One region of the Burkholderia humptydooensis genome, then DNA from elsewhere that is predicted to be linked to it. Evidence: predicted binding sites of a transcription regulator. Region 1 holds the regulator's gene; each other region holds the start of a gene.
The links. Region 1 encodes HrcA, which represses chaperone genes, less so after heat shock. Its sites were predicted from a motif close to TTAGCACTCNNNNNNNNNGAGTGCTAA; they were not measured.
Positions count from the first base shown of each region.

Region 2: a site for HrcA is predicted at 3,229-3,255, ahead of rpoH (RNA polymerase sigma factor RpoH). Genes of this name have one in related genera too.
Region 3: a site for HrcA is predicted at 2,929-2,955, ahead of groES (co-chaperone GroES). Genes of this name have one in related genera too.
Region 4: a site for HrcA is predicted at 2,363-2,389, ahead of groES (co-chaperone GroES). Genes of this name have one in related genera too.

Region 1 is NZ_CP013380.1:804,907-809,809, reverse strand. Features, by position in the region: gene AQ610_RS03755 (Hsp15 family ribosome-associated heat shock protein) at 1-112, opposite strand, end outside; gene hemH (ferrochelatase) at 118-1,185, opposite strand; gene hrcA (heat-inducible transcriptional repressor HrcA) at 1,395-2,417, opposite strand; gene AQ610_RS03740 (NAD kinase) at 2,550-3,452, shown strand; gene recN (DNA repair protein RecN) at 3,482-4,903, shown strand, end outside.
Region 2 is NZ_CP013380.1:3,649,788-3,654,690, forward strand. Features, by position in the region: gene AQ610_RS38170 (hypothetical protein) at 27-290, opposite strand; gene leuA (2-isopropylmalate synthase) at 184-1,824, shown strand; gene AQ610_RS16250 (nuclear transport factor 2 family protein) at 1,955-2,341, opposite strand; gene AQ610_RS16255 (acyloxyacyl hydrolase) at 2,383-2,952, opposite strand; gene rpoH (RNA polymerase sigma factor RpoH) at 3,317-4,252, shown strand; gene cydP (cytochrome oxidase putative small subunit CydP) at 4,586-4,870, shown strand; gene AQ610_RS16270 (cytochrome ubiquinol oxidase subunit I) at 4,860-4,903, shown strand, end outside.
Region 3 is NZ_CP013382.1:525,707-530,609, forward strand. Features, by position in the region: gene AQ610_RS21665 (cupin domain-containing protein) at 1-64, shown strand, start outside; gene AQ610_RS21670 (aldehyde dehydrogenase) at 181-1,671, shown strand; gene speB (agmatinase) at 1,805-2,767, shown strand; gene groES (co-chaperone GroES) at 2,980-3,270, shown strand; gene groL (chaperonin GroEL) at 3,303-4,903, shown strand, end outside.
Region 4 is NZ_CP013380.1:958,694-963,596, reverse strand. Features, by position in the region: gene AQ610_RS04410 (hydroxymethylpyrimidine/phosphomethylpyrimidine kinase family protein) at 1-46, shown strand, start outside; gene groL (chaperonin GroEL) at 306-1,946, opposite strand; gene groES (co-chaperone GroES) at 1,994-2,287, opposite strand; gene AQ610_RS04395 (beta strand repeat-containing protein) at 3,275-4,903, opposite strand, start outside.

The DNA.
Region 1 (4,903 bases):
CTTTCTCGACGGCGTCGGCCGCGAGCGAGCGGGTCTTGAAAAAGCGCGCGGCCCAGAGCCACTTGTCGATGCGCAGCCGCGCGCCGGGTGCAGTCGAAATCTTGAAATTCATGGCAATCAGGTCACGGCTTCCGGCGCCGTCGCGACGCGCACCGGCCAGCCTTGCAGGTTTTCGGCGGCGATCTCGCCGAGCGCCGCGATCCACGCGGGCGACGCGTTCAGGCACGGAATCCGGTGGAACTCCTTGCCGCCGCCGTGCAGGAACTCGTCGCGCCCCTCGATTCCGATCTCCTCGATCGTCTCGAGGCAGTCGGCGGTGAAGCCGGGGCAGAACACGTCCGCGCGCCGCACGCCCGCCGTGCCGAGCTCCTTGAGGGTCGGCGCCGTATAAGGCTGCAGCCACTCGGCCTTGCCGAAGCGCGACTGGAACGTGACCCGGCACTCGAACGTCGTCAGGCCGAGCGCGGACATCAAGAGCGCGGCCGTCTGCTGGCATTGATCGTGGTAAGGATCGCCGAGATCGAGCGTGCGCTTCGGCACGCCGTGAAAGCTCAGCACGAGCTTGTCGCCCGACTCGAATGCCGGCCGGCCGTGCGCCGCCCAATACTGGCGGACCTGCTCGGCGAGCGCGTGGACATAGGCCGGGTGATCCGCGTAGTGGCGCACCGTGCGCACCTCCGGCTGGTTGCGCATCCGGCCGAGCGCGGCGAACGCCGCATCGAACGCGGTGGCCGTGGTCGACGACGAATATTGCGGGTACATCGGCAGCAGCAGCACGCGCTCGGCGCCCGCGCGCTTCAGTTGCGCGAGCATGTCGGCGATGCTCGGCGTGCCGTAGCGCATCGCGTAGTCGACGATCACCCGGTAGCCGTTCGCCGCGAACAGCGGCTTCACGCTCTCGACCTGGCGCTCCGTATGGACGCGCAGCGGCGAGCCCTCGGGCAGCCAGACGGCCGCGTACTTCTTCGCGGACGCGCGGCTGCGCAGCGGCAGGATCAGCGTGCGCAGGATCAACTGCCAGACGAACTGCGGGATCTCGACGACGCGCGGGTCGGACAGGAACTGCGCAAGATAGCGGCGCACCGCGCGCGGCGTCGGCTCGTCGGGCGTGCCGAGATTGACGAGCAGCACGGCGACGCGGTGGGCGGCCGACGCGTGCGACGGCGGTTCGAGGTCAAAACGCATGGAAAGAGCGTGCCGGGGCACCGAATCGAACGTCACTCATTATAGCGGGGCGGCCCGGCGCCACCAGTCGGCCGTCCGGCCGATTGCGCGGCGCCCGGTGGAGCGGCACGATGCCGATGACGGATTCGAGCGGGAAAAAACGGCGTCCGACGCCGCAAAAGCGTGAAGAAAAGTATGAAGAAACGGCGATGAAAGGCGGACGGAACCGGTTACTGCTGACTGAGCGTCAACGACAGGAGGCGCGCGGTGATGTCGACGATCGGAATCACGCGGTTGTACGCCATCCGCGTCGGGCCAATCACGCCGAGCGTGCCGACGATCTGGCCGTTGACCTCGTACGGCGCGGTCACGACGCTCATCTCGTCGATCGGCACGAGCGTCGATTCGCCGCCGATGAAGATCTGCACGCCTTGCGCGTGGCTCGACACGTCGAGCAGTTGCAGCAGGCTCGTCTTCTGGTCGAACACGTCGAACAGCTTGCGCAGGCGCGCCATGTCGGACGACAGATCCGCCACTTCGAGCAGGTTGCGCTCGCCGGAGATCAGCACGGTCTCCTCGTCGTCGGGCTCCTCGGTGCTCGCCGTGACGGCCGCGTGCATCAGCGCCGTCATGTCGCCGCGCAGTTGGTCGATTTCCTCGCGCAGCCGGCGGCGCACCTCGTCGAACGACAGGCCGGCGAAGTGCGCGTTGATGTAGTTCGACGCCTCGGTGAGCTGCGCGGGCGAGTAGTCGCGCTGCGTCGCGATCATGCGGTTCTGCACGTCGCCTTCGGGCGTCACGATGATGAGGAGGATTCGCTTGTCGGACAGGCGCAGGAACTCGATCTGCTTGAACACGTGGCTGCGGCGCGGCGTCAGCACGACGCCCGCGAACTGCGACAGGTTCGACAGCACGCTCGCCGCGGCCGCGACGACCTTCTGCTGCGGCTCGCCCGCCTGCAGCGTGGTCTGCACGAGCCGCGTGACGGCGTCGGAATCGATCGGCGACTCGACGGTCAGCATCGTGTCGACGAACAGGCGATAGCCGCGCGGCGTCGGCACCCGCCCCGCCGACGTGTGGGGGCTCGACACGAGGCCGAGCTCCTCCAGGTCGGACATCACGTTGCGGATCGTCGCCGGGCTCAGCTCGAGCCCGGAATAACGGGACAACGTGCGCGACCCGACCGGCTGACCGTCGGCGATATACCGCTCGATCAGCGTCTTGAGGAGGGTTCGTGCGCGTGGATCTAACATGATGGAAAATTTTAGCGCAACCGGGCGGCCCCCGCGAGCGCCGCTTGCGCGCCGCGCCGCCCCGCGCCTGTTTTGCCGGCCGGCCGCCGGCGGGCGGTTCTTTTCGTCATCGAGCTATGGTGTAATGCCGGCATGAAAATCGGCCACCAATTCCATACCGTCGCGCTCGTCGGGCGCAGCAACACGCCCGGCATCGCCGAGCCGCTCGCATCGCTCGCCGCGTGCATCGCGAAGCGCGGCTTCGAAGTCGTGTTCGAGGCGGATACCGCGCAGGCGATCGGCAGCGCCGGCTATCCCGCGCTCACGCCCGCGGAGATCGGCGCGCGCGCCGACGTCGCGGTCGTGCTGGGCGGCGACGGCACGATGCTCGGCATCGGCCGCCAGCTCGCGCCGTACAGGACGCCGCTCATCGGCATCAACCACGGCCGGCTCGGCTTCATCACCGACATCCCGGCATCCGACATGCGGGAAGTCGTGCCGATGATGCTCGCGGGCAGCTACGAGCGCGAGGAGCGCACGCTGCTGGAGGCGCGGATCGTGCGCAACGGCGAGCCGATCTACCACGCGCTCGCGTTCAACGACGTCGTCGTGAACCGCAGCGGCTTCTCCGGGATGGCCGAGCTGCGCGTGTCGGTCGACGGCCGCTTCATGTACAACCAGCGCTCGGACGGCCTCATCGTCGCGACGCCGACGGGCTCGACCGCGTACGCGCTGTCCTCGCAGGGGCCGATCCTGCACCCGCAGTTGCAAGGCATCGTGCTCGTGCCGATCGCGCCGCACGCGCTGTCGAACCGGCCGATCGTGCTGCCGGATGATTCGAAGATCGCGATCCAGATCATCGGCGGGCGCGACGTCAACGTGAACTTCGACATGCAGTCGTTCACCGCGCTCGAGCTGAACGACACGATCGAGGTGCGCCGCTCGAAGCACACGGTGCCGTTCCTGCACCCGGTCGGCTACAGCTATTACGCGACGCTGCGCAAGAAGCTGCACTGGAACGAACACCCGTCGAGCGAAGAAGACGACGACGCATAAGCCCTGACGCCCCCTTCCGACCGACACCCATGCTCCGCCACCTCTCGATCCGCGATTTCGTCATCGTCGCCGCGCTCGATCTCGAATTCGACAGCGGTTTCACCGTTTTCTCAGGCGAAACGGGCGCCGGCAAATCGATCCTGATCGATGCGCTCGCGCTCGCGCTCGGCGAGCGCGCCGACGCGAGCGTCGTGCGCACCGGCAGCAGCCGGGCCGACATCAGCGCCGAATTCACGCCGCACGACCGCGTCGCGCGCTGGCTCGACGAGCACGCGTTCGACGCCGACGACACGGTGATGCTGCGGCGCGTCGTCGATGCGAGCGGCCGCTCGCGCGCCTTCATCAACGGCACGAGCGCGACGCTCGCGCAACTGCGCGAAGTGGGCGAGATGCTCGTCGACATCCACGGCCAGCACGCGCACCAACTGCTGATGCGCGCGGACGCGCAGCGCGAGCTGTTCGACACGCACGCGGGGCTCGCGGCCGACGCGGCCGCCGTCGCGCGCGGCCATCGCGCATGGCGCGACGCGACGCACGCGATCGAGGCCGCGCAGGCGCACGAGCGCGAGCGCCAGCTCGAACGCGAAAAGCTCGCGTGGCAGCTCGCCGAGCTCGACAAGCTCGCGCCGCAGCCGGGCGAATGGGACGAGATCGGCGCCGAGCACAGGCGGCTCACGCATTCGGCGAACCTGATCGACGGCGTGCAGGGCGCGCTCGGCGCGATCTCCGAATCCGACGACGCGATGCTCACGCAGTTGGGCGCGATCGTGTCGAAGTTGAGGAGCCTCGCCGAATACGACCCCGCGCTCAACGACGCGCTCGCGTCGCTCGAGCCGGCCGAGATCCAGTTGCAGGAGGCGTCGTACTCGCTGTCGCACTACGCGCAGCGGCTCGACCTCGATCCGGACCGGCTCGCGCAGGTCGAGACGCGGCTCGACGCGCTGCATTCGACCGCGCGCAAGTTCCGGCTGCCGCCCGAAACGCTGCACGACGAGCACGAGGCGCGCCGCGCGCAGCTCGCCGAGCTCGACGCCGCCGCCGACCTGAGCGCGCTGCAGGCGATCGCCGACCATGCGAGGCAAGCGTATCTCGCCGACGCGCGGAAGCTGTCGAAGGCGCGCGCGCAGGCCGCGAAGGCGCTCGGCGCGGCGGTGACGACAGGCATGCAGGAATTGTCGATGGCGGGCGGCAGCTTCGAAGTCGCGCTCGTGCCGCTCGCCGACGGCGGCGCGCACGGGCTCGAGCAGATCGAGTTCCGCGTCGCGGGCCATGCGGGCGTGCCGCTGCGGCCGCTCGCGAAGGTCGCGTCGGGCGGCGAGCTCGCGCGGATCAGCCTGGCGCTCGCGGTGATCGCGAGCGCGGCGAGCCCGACGCCGACGCTCATCTTCGACGAAGTCGACACGGGCATCGGCGGCGGCGTGGCCGAGGTGGTGGGGCGGCTGCTGCATCAG
Region 2 (4,903 bases), 1.2 Mb from region 1:
CCTCGCAGTTTCTTTCTCGCAGTTTTTTACAACCCGTAGTCGTCAGCTTTCGTTCGTCGATCCGACGGGCGAACCGCGAAGATTCCGCGTCGTCGTGCCATCGGGCATGCACGTGCGCAGGCGGCGCCCACCGGCGCGTCATGCCGTCTGTCTTCGCTCGCGACTTGACCGCCCGAGGCAAAGATGAAGCGCAACCCCGCCGACAAATACCGACCGTTCGAACCCGTTCGCATCAACGGACGCCGATGGCCGAGCCGCACGATCGAGCATGCGCCGATCTGGATGAGCACCGATCTGCGCGACGGCAACCAGTCGCTGATCGAGCCGATGACGATCGGGCAAAAGCTCGAATTCTTCGAGATGCTCGTCGCGATCGGCTTCAAGGAAATCGAAGTCGGTTTTCCGTCGGCGTCGCAAACCGACTTCGATTTCGTGCGCAAGCTGATCGTCGAGCAGCGCGTTCCCGACGACGTGACGATCGAAGTGCTCGTGCAGTCGCGCGAAGACCTGATCGCGCGCACGTTCGACGCGCTCGAAGGCGCGCCGCGCGCGATCGTCCACCTGTACAACGCGATCTGCCCGTCGTTCCGGCGGATCGTGTTCGGGATGTCGAAGGACGACGTGAAGGCGCTCGCGGTCGACGGCGCGCGGATCATCAAGGCGCACACGCAGGCGCGCCCCGGCACGCACTGGACGTTCCAGTATTCGCCCGAGACGTTCAGCATGACCGAGCTGCCGTTCGCGCGCGAGGTCTGCGACGCGGTCGCGCAAACGTGGCGGCCGACGCGCGATCACAAGATGATCGTGAACCTGCCCGCCACCGTCGAGGCCGCGACGCCGAACGTGTTCGCCGACCAGATCGAATGGATGGACCGCAACCTCGGCTATCGCGACAGCATCGTGCTGTCCGTGCATCCGCACAACGATCGCGGCACCGCGGTCGCGGCGGCCGAGCTCGCGCTGCTCGCGGGCGCGGACCGCGTCGAAGGGTGCCTGTTCGGCAACGGCGAGCGCACGGGCAACGTCGATCTCGTCACGCTCGCGCTGAACCTGTACACGCAGGGGATCGATCCGGGCCTCGATTTCTCCGACATCGACGCGGTGCGCCGCGTCGTCGAGCGCTGCAACCAGATTCCCGTGCATCCGCGCCATCCTTACGCGGGCGATCTCGTGTTCACCGCGTTCTCCGGCTCGCATCAGGACGCGATCCGCAAGGGCCTCACGCAGCAGCGCCCCGACGCGGTCTGGGACGTGCCCTACCTGCCGATCGATCCCGCCGACGTCGGCCGCAGCTACGACGCGGTGATCCGCGTGAACAGCCAGTCCGGCAAGGGTGGCGCGACGTACCTGCTCGAGCGCGGGATGGGCTTCTCGCCGCCGCGTCGCGTGCAGATCGAATTCAGCCACGCGGTGCAGGCGCTCGCCGACACGTCCGGCGAGGAAGTGACGGCCGACGCCATTTGCGCGCTCTTCACGCGCGAATATCTGCAGACGATGGGCCCGGCCGCGCGCGCGGGCGCATCGGCGAGCTGGCATGATCGCGAGGTCGTGCTCGCGCAGGCCGACGACGCGCCGGGCGCGGCGCGGCAAGCCGCGGCCGCGTTCGCCTCGGCGGCGGGCGTCGCGATCGACGTCGTGTCGTGCGAGGTCGAGCGCACCGCGAACGGCGACGCCGTCGTGTTCGTCGGCGCGAAGGTCGGCGACGCCGCGCTGCGCCACGGCGCGGGCGTGCATCCCGATCCGGTCGCGGCCGCGACGGACGCGCTCGTGAGCGCGCTCAACCGCTCGGCCTGGAGCCGCGACAAGCGGCGCGCCGCGGCCTGACGCGGCGAATTCGACGACAGACGAAAGGACACGCGAGCAGCGGCCAAGCGCCCCGACGAGGGGCCGGAAAAGCAGGCGGCCATCACGGGCAAAGGCGTGCTTCACGCTCTGGGCCGCTTCACCCTGTAACCTAGCCGTCAGTCGCGCAACGCGTCGCCTGCCATGCGAGGAGGCGCCAGTGGCCGCTCTCCTGCGTCTGAACGGCGGTATAGGCGATCGGGAACACGAGGCCGCCGTTGTTCGTCTCCATCTCGATCAGCGCGCGGCCCGCGACGACATACGTGGCGTCGCCGACGGGCAACACCTCCTGCGACTGGATCTCGATCTGCCGGTAGCGGCGGCGCCCCGCGGTGATCGCATCGATGAACTGCTGCTTGGTCTCGCGCTTGCCGTTGGTGTGCACGTAGCAAACCTTGTCGGACAACAGCGCGTCGAGCGCCTCGCCGTCGCCGTCGACCATCGCCCGAAACCGGTCGCGCTCGAGCGCGCGAATCGCATCGATCCCCTTCGCCACCATCGCCATACTCCTCGACTGCATGCACGCGTCCGGCGCGCCGATCAGAAGTTGTATTGCACGTAGAGCTGGCTGAAATTTATACCAGGATTCGGGTCTTTGATACCCGCGTTCGATACGTGCTGGAAACGAAGACCCGCCTGATACTGCTGACGATTGCCGAATTGCGCGCCAACGCCGACCATGTCGGCGAACTGGAACGACGTCGACATCGAGTAGTTCCGCGAAATCGTCGGATGCGACAGGAAGCGCACGCCTGCGCCCGCCTCGATGAACGGCCGCACGTAGCCTGCGCTCTTGATGAACCGGATCACGGGCGTCGCGCCGACTTCCCAGACGCTGTCGTTGATCGCGCGATCGCCCGTATAGCGCCAGTACGACAAGTGCCCTTCGGCGACGAACGCGAAATGCCAGCCACCGATTTCCCACCAGGTCCAGTTCGGATCCCAGACGACGGCGATGTCGCCCTTCTTCATGTCGTGATCGGCCACGCCGCCGCCGAGTTGCAGGCCCCAGCGCTGCGCAAACGCAGAGCCGCAAGCGCCGACGAGCGCCAAGACCAGCGCGGTCTGCGCAATGGCCCGCCCCACCCGACCGCCGTTCTTATCGTTCATCTCATACTCCAACTTCTCTGGTTGAATAGAGCCTCGGCACAATCGACATGCCGTGCTCGAGCGAACAGCATCTTATGGTAAAGGACTTTTCCGATCGGCATCGTCTGACGAAATGGTTTTCTTCCGGATTGACAAGAATCAGGAACCTTTACCCGAAATGCCCGTAAAACAAACACTTACGGAACCATCGCGGAAAATGGGGCGCCAGCAATGGCTATCGGCCTCCAAAAATCGATAGCAAAATGGGAACTCCGGTGCCCCTGTTCCTTCTAAGGATTAGCACTCCAGTAGACGGAGTGCTAAGATTCATCGAGGAATCGCCCCGGCAAAGGGGCTCGTCCCTGATTCCAAAGGAGTTTTCTACGTGAGCAACGCATTGACCCTTCCGAACACTCTGCGCCCGGCGTCCGCTAAGGCCGCATCGGCAGGCTCGCTGGCGCTCGCATCCTATTCGATGCTGCCCGGCCAGTTGGGCAACATCGACGCCTATATCCAGGCCGTGAACCGGGTTCCGCTGCTGACGGCAGAGGAAGAGCGCCAATACGCGACCGAATACCGCGAGCAAAACAATCTCGACGCCGCGCGCCAGCTCGTGCTGTCGCACCTGCGGCTCGTCGTGTCGGTCGCGCGCAACTATCTCGGCTACGGCCTGCCGCACGGCGACCTGATCCAGGAAGGCAACATCGGCCTGATGAAGGCGGTCAAGCGTTTCGATCCCGCTCAGAACGTGCGCCTCGTGTCGTACGCGATCCATTGGATCAAGGCCGAGATTCACGAGTACATCCTGCGCAACTGGCGCATGGTCAAGGTGGCGACGACGAAGGCGCAGCGCAAGCTGTTCTTCAACCTGCGCAGCCACAAGAAGGGCACGCAGGCGTTCACGCCGGAGGAAATCGACGGCCTAGCGCAGGAGCTGAACGTCAAGCGCGAGGAAGTGGCCGAGATGGAAACCCGCCTGTCGGGCGGCGACATCGCGCTCGAAGGCCAGATCGACGACGGCGAGGAATCGTACGCGCCGATCGCCTATCTCGCCGATTCGCACAACGAGCCGACCGCCGTGCTCGCCGCGCGGCAGCGTGACATGCTGCAGACGGACGGCATCGCGCGCGCGCTGGAATCGCTCGACGCGCGCAGCCGCCGGATCATCGAGGCGCGCTGGCTGAACGTCGACGACGACGGCTCGGGCGGCTCGACGCTGCACGATCTCGCGGCCGAGTTCGGCGTATCGGCGGAGCGCATCCGCCAGATCGAGGCGAGCGCGATGAAAAAGATGCGCACGGCGCTCGCCGCGTACGCCTAACGCCCGAACGTGCGGCCCGCCCGGGCCGCGCCGAAGCAAAAAAGCCCGCTGTCGCAGGACAGCGGGCTTTTTTGTGCGCCGCGAAGCCGTGCGCGCTGCTTGCATGCTTGATCAACGTTATGAAAAATTTCATCCGACGCATCGCGAATCGTGCAAGCCTTGAGCAAGCGCAAGATTTCGCAATCGCTTCGCGACGGTGTGCCGCAGCGCGGCACTAAGGGTTTTCCGGGGCGCCTCCTACAATGGGGGGGACCGGCCAGCAAATGCTGCACGTGCACGAAGCACGTCGCGAGACCGGCCCAGTTTTACGCTTATCGCTTCATCCCGGACATCATGGCTTTGACTTTCATCAACAAGAAGGCGTCGCCCGACGGCGCGCCGCCCGCCCGTCCGGCGGGCTGGCGCGGCCGGGTCGCCGCCTGGGCGCGCGGCCCCACTCTCGCGCGCGACATCTCGATCGTGCTGGCGTTCAAGCTCATCCTGCTCGTCGCGCTCAAGTACGCATTCTTCAACCATCCGCAGGCAGAGCACATGTCATTGCCGCCTGCCGTCGTCGCCGCGCAATTGCTGTCGGCAACGCCATCCGCACCCTCTGAGGGAGACCGCCATGATAAGTAGCGAAGTCGTCGATCTGTCGCGTCTGCAGTTCGG
Region 3 (4,903 bases), on a different replicon from region 1:
TCGCAATCCCAGCGCGGAACAGATCTGCGAGGTCGTGTCGGCGAATTCGCCGCCCACCTTCTGACGACGCGCCAACGCGATTCGCCGCCGACCGCGCGCCGCGGGCACGCAGCGCCGCTATGTCACGCATGGCCCAGACGTCACGACGCGCGGCGAATCCCACTCCATGAGGCTATTCCGATGGACAAGACCACTTTGGCTTATTGGCAGGACAAGGCCGCGACGCTCGCGATCGAGGGGCGCGCATTCATCGACGGCGCGTATCGCGGCGCGCACGGCGGCAAGACGTTCGATTGCGTGAGCCCGATCGACGGCCGCGTGCTCGCGAAGGTCGCCGACTGCGGCGCGGACGACGTCGACGCGGCGGTGGCCGCCGCCCGGCGCGCGTTCGACGAACAGGCGTGGGCGGGGCTGAACCCGCGCGAGCGCAAGGCGATCCTGCTGCGCTGGGCGGCGCTGATGCGCGCGCATCTCGACGAGCTGTCGCTGCTCGAGACGCTCGATGCGGGCAAGCCGATCGGCGACACGACGACGGTCGACGTGCCGGGCGCCGCGTACTGCGTCGAGTGGTTCGCGGAGGCGATCGACAAGGTCGGCGGCGAAGTGGTGCCGGCCGATCATCATCTCGTCGGCCTCGTCACGCGCGAGCCGCTCGGCGTGGTCGCCGCGGTCGTGCCGTGGAATTTCCCGATCCTGATGGCATCGTGGAAGTTCGGGCCGGCGCTCGCCGCGGGCAACAGCGTCGTGCTCAAGCCGTCGGAGAAATCGCCGCTCACGGCGATCAGGGTCGCGCAGCTCGCGCACGAAGCGGGGATTCCGGCCGGCGTGTTCAACGTCGTGCCGGGCGGCGGGGAGCCTGGCAAGCTGCTCGCGCTGCATCGCGACGTCGACTGTCTCGCGTTCACGGGCTCGACGGGCGTCGGCAAGCTGATCATGCAGTATGCGGGGCAATCGAACCTGAAGCGCGTGTGGCTGGAGCTCGGCGGGAAATCGCCGAACATCGTGCTGCCCGACTGCCCGGATCTCGACCGCGCGGCGAAGGCGGCGGCGGGCGCGATCTTCTACAACATGGGCGAGATGTGCACGGCGGGCTCGCGCCTGCTCGTGCATCGCGACATCAAGGACGCGTTTCTCGCAAAGCTCGTCGCCGCGGCGCGCGCATACAAGCCCGGCAATCCGCTCGATCCGGACGTATCGATGGGCGCGATCGTCGACGCGATCCAGCTCGAGCGCGTGCTCGGCTATATCGAGACGGGCCGCGCCGAAGCGAAGCTGTTGCTCGGCGGCGCGCGCGTGAACGAAGCGAGCGGCGGCTTCTACATCGAGCCGACCGTGTTCGACACGGCGCCCGACACGAAGATCGCGCGCGAGGAAATCTTCGGGCCGGTGCTGTCGGTGATCACATTCGATTCGGTCGACGAAGCGGTGAGGATCGCGAACGACAGCGAATACGGGCTCGGCGCAGCCGTGTGGACCGCGAACCTGACGACCGCGCACGACGTCGCGCGCCGGCTGCGCGCGGGCACCGTCTGGGTCAACTGCTACGACGAAGGGGGCGACATGAACTTCCCGTTCGGCGGCTACAAGCAATCGGGCAACGGCCGCGACAAGTCGTTGCACGCACTGGAGAAGTACACCGAGCTGAAGTCGACGCTCGTGCGGCTGCGCTAAAGGATTCGCAAGCCAGCGCGGCGGCGCGCGCGCAACGCGTCGCCGCGTTCCCAATGAATCCGGCCGCCGGCCTGCTCGCCTCTTTTTCGGGAGCCGCATCGCGAGCGGGCCGGTCCCTCCATCGGGTCATTCCATGAATGAAACGCTCCACGGCGACGGCGCGATCCGCCGTCCATCCGTCTACGGTTCCTCGATCGAAAACACTTACGCGGGCGTGCTGTCGTTCATGCGACGCAACTACACGCGCGATCTCGGCGGCGTCGACGTCGTCGTGTCCGGCGTGCCGCTCGACCTCGCGACGACGTTCCGCTCCGGCGCGCGCCTGGGCCCCGCCGCGGTGCGCGCGGCGAGCGTGCAGCTTGCCGAACTGCATCCGTATCCCTGGGGATTCGATCCGTTCGACGATCTCGCGGTGATCGACTACGGCGACTGCTGGTTCGACGCGCACAATCCGCTCTCGATCAAGCCCGCGATCGTCGAGCACGCGCGGGCGATCCTGCAATCGGGCGCGAAGATGCTGACGTTGGGCGGCGATCACTACATCACGTATCCGCTGCTGGTCGCGCATGCGCAGAAGGTCGGCAAGCCGCTGTCGCTGATTCATTTCGATGCGCATTGCGACACATGGGCCGACGACGAGCCGGACAGCCTCAATCACGGCACGATGTTCTACAAGGCGGTCGACGAGGGGCTGATCGATCCGCGGACGTCGGTGCAGATCGGCATCCGCACGTGGAACGACGACTATCTCGGCATCGACGTGCTCGACGCCGCGTGGGTGCACGAGCACGGGCCGCGCGCGACTGCCGGGCGCATCGCGTCGATCGTCGGCGGCGGGCCCGCGTATCTGACGTTCGACATCGACTGCCTCGATCCCGCGTTCGCGCCGGGCACGGGCACGCCGGTCGCGGGCGGGCTGTCGTCCGCGCAGGCGCTCGCGATCGTGCGCGGTCTCGGCGGCGTGAACCTGATCGGCGCGGATGTCGTCGAGGTCGCGCCGGCTTACGACCACAGCGAGATCACCGCGATCGCGGCCGCGCATGTCGCGTGCGATCTGCTGTGCCTGTGGCGGCAGCGCAAGGTGGGCGCGCGCTGACGGGCCGTGTCGGCGGGCCCTTGCTTGCGCACGCGCGGCGAGGGCCGCGCCGGCGGCGGACCGGCCGAACCCGACGCCGCGGCCAATGCGTTTTCCCCGATAAGTTTGTGCGAATCCGTTATTGGAGCGTTTGGGCGCGCGTTTCTATACTCGACACCTGATTGGCACTCACCGAGCCCGAGTGCCAACGACTTCGATAAGGAAACGTGAGCATGAGCCTACGTCCGCTACACGATCGCGTCATCGTCAAGCGACTCGATCAGGAAACCAAGACCGCATCCGGCATCGTGATTCCCGACAGCGCGGCCGAAAAGCCCGATCAGGGCGAGATCGTCGCGGTCGGCCCCGGCCGGCGCGACGCCGACGGCAAGCGCGTCGAGCCCGACGTGAAGGTCGGCGAGCGCGTGCTGTTCGGCAAGTACGCCGGGCAGTCCGTGAAGGTCGACGGCAACGAACTGCTGGTGCTGCGCGAGGAAGACATCGTCGCAGTCGTTCATTCCTGATCCGATACCGATCCGATAAGGAGCGCCGAATCATGGCAGCGAAAGAAATCATTTTTCACGACGGCGCGCGCACGAAGCTCGTCGAAGGCGTCAATCTGCTCGCGAACGCAGTGAAGGTCACGCTCGGCCCGAAAGGCCGCAATGTCGTGCTCGAGCGCAGCTTCGGCTCGCCCGTCGTCACGAAGGACGGCGTGTCGGTCGCGAAGGAAATCGAGCTTGCGGACAAAGTGCAGAACATCGGCGCGCAACTCGTGAAGGAGGTCGCGTCGAAGACGAGCGACGCGGCGGGCGACGGCACGACGACCGCGACCGTGCTCGCGCAGGCGATCGTGCGCGAAGGACAGAAGTACGTCGCCGCGGGCCTGAATCCGCTCGATCTGAAGCGCGGCATCGACAAGGCGGTGGCCGCCGCGGTCGACGAGCTGAAGAAGATCAGCAAGCCGACGACGACGAGCAGGGAGATCGCGCAGGTCGCGACGATCTCGGCGAACGGCGAGGAATCGATCGGCCAGCGGATCGCCGAGGCGATCGACCGCGTCGGCAAGGAAGGCGTGATCACCGTCGAGGACGGCAAGTCGCTTGCCGACGAGCTCGACGTGGTCGAAGGGCTGCAGTTCGATCGCGGCTACCTGTCGCCGTACTTCATCAACAATCCCGACCGCCAGCTCGCGGTGCTCGACGAGCCGTTCATCCTGCTGCACGACAAGAAGATCTCGAACATTCGCGATCTGCTGCCGGTGCTCGAGCAGGTCGCGAAGGCGGGCCGGCCGCTTCTCATCATCGCGGAGGACGTCGAGGGCGAAGCGCTCGCGACGCTCGTCGTCAACAACATCCGCGGCATCCTGAAGACCGTCGCGGTCAAGGCGCCGGGCTTCGGCGACCGCCGCAAGGCGCTGCTCGAGGACATCGCGATCCTTGCGGGCGGCCAGGTGATCGCCGAGGAAACGGGCCTCACGCTCGAAAAGGCGACGCTGCAGGAGCTCGGCCGCGCGAAGCGCATCGAGGTCGGCAAGGAGAGCACGACGCTGATCGACGGCGCGGGCGACAAGGCGAACATCGAGGCGCGCGTGAAGCAGATCCGCGCGCAGATCGCCGATGCGACGTCCGACTACGATCGCGAGAAGCTGCAGGAGCGCGTCGCGAAGCTCGCGGGCGGCGTCGCGGTGATCAAGGTCGGCGGCGCGACCGAAGTCGAGGTCAAGGAGAAGAAGGACCGCGTGGACGACGCGCTGCACGCGACGCGCGCGGCTGTCGAGGAAGGCATCGTGCCGGGCGGCGGCGTCGCGCTGATTCGCGTGAAGCAGGCGATCGCGGAGCTCGCGGGCGCGAATGCCGATCAGAAGGCGGGCATCAGCATCGTGTTGCGCGCGCTCGAGGAGCCGCTGCGCCAGATCGTCGCGAACGCGGGCGAGGAGGCGAGCGTCGTCGTCGCGACGGTCGCGGCCGGCAAGGGCAACTACGGCTACAACGCGGCGACGGGCGAATACGGCGACCTCGTCGAATCGGGCGTGCTCGATCCGACGAAGGTCACGCGCACCGCGCTGCAGAACGCGGCGTCGATCGCGGGCCTGCTGCTGACGACCGATGCGACGGTTCACGAAGCGCCGAAGGACGCGCCGCCCGCCCCGCCGGC
Region 4 (4,903 bases), 150 kb from region 1:
AGACGAATCGCCCGCGCCGTCCGGGCTCGCCAAGCGGACGAACTGACGCCGCGGTGCGCCGGCCCGGGCACGGGCTCGGCCGTCGCCGGGACATGCGGCATTCGGCGTCTCGCCCCACGGCTAGCGCGCGCCGACTTCCGATATCCGATTCCCGACGTCGGGCTATCGGCCCTGGGCCACGCGTCCCGCGCCGCCGGCATTCGATAACGCCGCCCCAAACGAAAACACCCGCATCGCTGCGGGTGTTTTCGTTTGGGAGAACGCGCGTCGCCGCGCGTCCTTCGATGCAATCGGCGTCAAGCCAATTACATGTCCATGCCCATGCCGCCCATGCCGCCCGGCATGCCGCCCGGCATCGGAGCGTCTTCCTTCGGCAGTTCGGCAACGGCCGCGTCCGTCGTCAGCAGCAGGCCCGCAACCGAAGCCGCGTTCTGCAGCGCGGTGCGCGTAACCTTCGTCGGATCGACGACGCCGGCTTCGACCAGGTCGCCATACTCGCCCGTCGCTGCGTTGTAGCCGTAGTTGCCCTGGCCTGCGGCAACCGCCGCCACCACGACGCTCGCTTCTTCGCCGCCGTTCGTGACGATCTGGCGCAGCGGCTCTTCCATTGCGCGCAGCACGATCTTGATGCCGGCGTTCTGGTCGGCGTTCACGCCGGTCAGGCTGGCGATCGCGGTGCGTGCGCGGATCAGCGCGACGCCGCCGCCCGGGACGATGCCTTCTTCAACGGCAGCGCGGGTAGCGTGCAGCGCGTCTTCGACGCGTGCCTTCTTTTCCTTCATTTCGACTTCGGTCGCAGCGCCCACCTTGATCACCGCCACGCCGCCGGCCAGCTTCGCCACGCGCTCCTGCAGCTTTTCACGGTCGTAGTCCGACGTCGCTTCTTCGATCTGCGTGCGGATTTGCTTCACGCGCGCTTCGATGTTCGTGGCTTCGCCAGCGCCATCGATGATCGTCGTGTTTTCCTTGCCCACTTCGATGCGCTTCGCCTGGCCCAGCTCCGCCAGCGTTGCCTTCTCGAGCGTGAGACCGGTTTCTTCCGCGATGACCTGGCCACCCGTCAGGATCGCGATGTCTTCCAGCATCGCCTTGCGACGGTCGCCGAAGCCCGGCGCCTTGACCGCAACGGTCTTCAGGATGCCGCGGATGTTGTTGACGACGAGCGTTGCGAGCGCTTCGCCTTCGACGTCTTCAGCGATGATCAGCAGCGGACGGCCTGCCTTCGCGACTTGCTCGAGCACCGGCAGCAGATCGCGGATGTTCGACACCTTCTTGTCGTGCAGCAGCACGAACGGGTTGTCGAGGACGGCGACTTGCTTGTCCGGGTTGTTGATGAAGTACGGCGACAGGTAGCCGCGGTCGAACTGCATGCCTTCGACGACATCCAGCTCGTCGGCGAGCGACTTGCCGTCTTCGACGGTGATCACGCCTTCCTTGCCGACCTTGTCCATCGCTTCAGCGATGCGATCGCCGATCGACGAATCGCTGTTCGCCGAGATCGAGCCGACCTGCGCGATTTCCTTGTTCGTCGTGCACGGCTTGCTGATCTTCTTCAGCTCTTCGACGGCGGCCGCGACGGCCTTGTCGATGCCGCGCTTCAGGTCCATCGGGTTCATGCCCGATGCGACGTACTTCATGCCTTCGCGGACGATCGATTGCGCGAGGACGGTTGCCGTCGTCGTGCCGTCGCCGGCGTTGTCGCTGGTCTTGGAAGCGACTTCCTTGACCATTTGCGCGCCCATGTTCTGGAGCTTGTCCTTCAGCTCGATTTCCTTCGCGACCGACACACCGTCCTTCGTGACCGTCGGGCCGCCGAAGCTGCGCTCGAGCACCACGTTGCGGCCCTTCGGGCCCAGCGTGACCTTCACGGCGTTGGCGAGAATGTTCACGCCTTCGACCATCTTCGCGCGTGCGGAATCGCCGAATACGACGTCTTTAGCTGCCATCTTCTAACTCCTTGAAATCTCTGAGATTGTGATCCGTTGGTGAACGCTTACTGAGCGTTGACCACAGCCATGATGTCTTCTTCGCGCATCACGAGCAGTTCCTGGCCGTCGACCTTGACGGTTTGGCCAGCGTACTTGCCGAACAGAACACGATCGCCGACCTTCACGTCGAGTGCGATCGGAGCGCCCTTGTCATCGCGCTTGCCCGGGCCGATGGCCAGGACTTCGCCTTGATCCGGCTTCTCAGCGGCTGCATCGGGAATGACGATACCCGAGGCGGTCTTGGTTTCCTGATCCAGGCGCTTGACGATCACGCGATCGTGCAACGGACGAAGGTTCATATTCACTCCTCTCTTGATTGAGACTGAAGAACGCTGAGGGAAACTACCGGTCGGCAAGCCGTCCGGCAGGATTTGTTAGCACTCTCGTGCAGCGAGTGCTAATTATATGGACGGGTTTTGACAAATTCAAGAAGTGCCGATGCGCACGATTCGGGAAAATTTCGGCGCCGCGAAATGTGCGGGAAACGCTTGGAAGGGGTCGCTAACGATCAGAAAAAAATCCAATAGAAACAATGACTTGTCAAGGAACGACGCAATCCTGGCGAATACCGGACGAAGGAACGCGCGTCTTTCCCGGAGCAAGACCGAAGCCGACTCCACGCCCGGATCGACCCGGCGCCGAGCGGATGATCATCGCATACATAATCCTTACATCCAAGTCCGGACTCCAGTCGTTCGCCCCTTCTTGACGCGCCTGGAACGGCGCCGGCAAGCTGGCGTCGCGGCCTTGCCCGCATCGCCGGCCAGACGACGGACGCGATGTGGAATCGGGATAGGGGCGGTCAGTTGATCTGACCGATCCCCTCCCACCACCCGGCATGCGGGTCAGCACCGGGCGGTTCGAGCAGTTGAGGTTATGAGAGCCGGGGCACCGCGTCTGTCCAACGCTCGATCCACCTCGTCCAGCAACACCCGGCAACACATTGGCCAGCAGCGGCGAGAGTGGGCCACCTTGCGGTGTGCCCTCGTATCGCTCACTGACCACCCCGCCATCCCTGCTCGGCGGCGCCTTCCATGCAGCTCTTGTTCATCGGCTCGCGATTTGCGATCCACGCTTCCTCCCCACACTTGGTCGCCCTCATGCAGTTGCGCTTCACTTCATTCGCCGTGACCAGCTTATGGCGGGACTTGCACCCGCAGGAGTGCGCCCATGCTGGGCGCACAACGACAAGGCGGCATGGCGTCGCCGCCATGCCGCCCTGCTTCGTCTTCCGGCCGGCCACGATGAGCGCGCCCCGCTACCGGGCCGGGGCGCGCCGCGCGCCATTACTTCGGCAGCGCGCCGGCGAGCGTCGCGATCGCCGCGGAAACCGGCGCAAGCGGATTCGACGCCGCAGCCGTCGACTTCGACGATGACACGCTCAGGTTCGGCAGCGACGCCACCACCGTGCCGACCGACGAGCCCACAGAGTTGACGACCGTGCTCGCGGCGGCGGCGGCCGTCGACAACAGCGAGCCGGTCGACGCGGCCGTGCTGCCGAACGCATTGCTGCCCGACGTCAGGACCTTGCCTGCCGAGGCCGCGCCCGAGCCCATCAGCGCGGAGCCGACGCTTCCGAGTTGCGAGCCCGTCGCGACGCCGGTGCCGGCCGCGCCCGTCAACGCGCCCGCGACGCCGCCGACAGCGCCGCCAATCGCGGCAGCCGGGTTGCTGCCCGCGACCGTTGCAATCGCGCCTGCCGCGTTGTTCGCCGTGCTCGTCAGGGCGCCGGCCGGATTGGCGACGGGCAGCGCGCTCACGAGGCCGCCGACCGCGCCCGTGACCGGATTACCGTTCGCAGCCCTCGTGAGCGTGCCCGCGACGTTGCTCACCGCTCCCGTCAACGTGGCCGTCGGGTTCGCGACGGGAAGTGCGCTCGTCAGGCCGCTCACGACGCTCGTGATCGGCGTGATCGGATTGCCGCCGATCGCGTTCGCGAGCGTGCCGACCACGTTGTTCACGACGCCCGGCAGCGGGTTGCTGTTCGCGAGATTCGTCAGCGTGCCGACCGCGGTGCTCGCGACACCAGACAGCGGATTGTTCGCCGCCGCGTTTTGCAGCGTGCTCACCGCGTTGTTCAGCGCACCCGGCAGCGGGTTGTTGCTTGCCAGATTCGTCAGCGTGCCGACCGCGTTATTCGCGACGCCGGACAGCGGATTGTTCGCTACCGCGCCTTGCAGCGTGCTCACTGCGTTGTTCAGCACAGCCGGCAACGGGTTGTTGCTCGCCAGATTCGTCAGCGTGCCGACCGCGGTGTTCGCCACGCCCGACAGCGGGTTGTTCGCCGCCGCGCTTTGCAGCGTGCTCACTGCGTTGTTCAATGCACCCTGCACCGGGTTGTTGCTCGCCAGATTCGTCAGCGTGCCGACCGCGGTGTTCGCGACACCAGACAGCGGATTGTTCGCCGCCGCGTTTTGCAGCGTGCTCACCGCGTTGTTCAATGCGCCCGGCACCGGGTTGTTGCTCGCCAGATTCGTCAGCGTACCGACCGCGGTGTTCGCGACGCCCGACAGCGGGTTATTCGCCGCCGCGCCTTGCAGCGTGCTCACCGCGTTGTTCAGCGCAGCCGGCAGCGGGTTGTTGCTCGCCAGATTCGTCAGCGTACCGACCGCGGTGTTCGCGACGCCCGACAGCGGGTTATTCGCCGCCGCGCCTTGCAGCGTGCTCACCGCGTTGTTCAGCGCAGCCGGCAGCGGGTTGTTGCTCGCCAGATTCGTCAGCGTACCGACCGCGGTGTTCGCGACGCCCGACAGCGGGTTATTCGCCGCCGCGCCTTGCAGCGTGCTCACCGCGTTGTTCAGCGCAGCCGGCAGCGGGTTGTTGCTCGCCAGATTCGTCAGCGTACCGACCGCGGTGTTCGCGACGCCCGACAGCGGATTGTTCGCCGCCGCGTTTTGCAGCGTGCTCACCGCGTT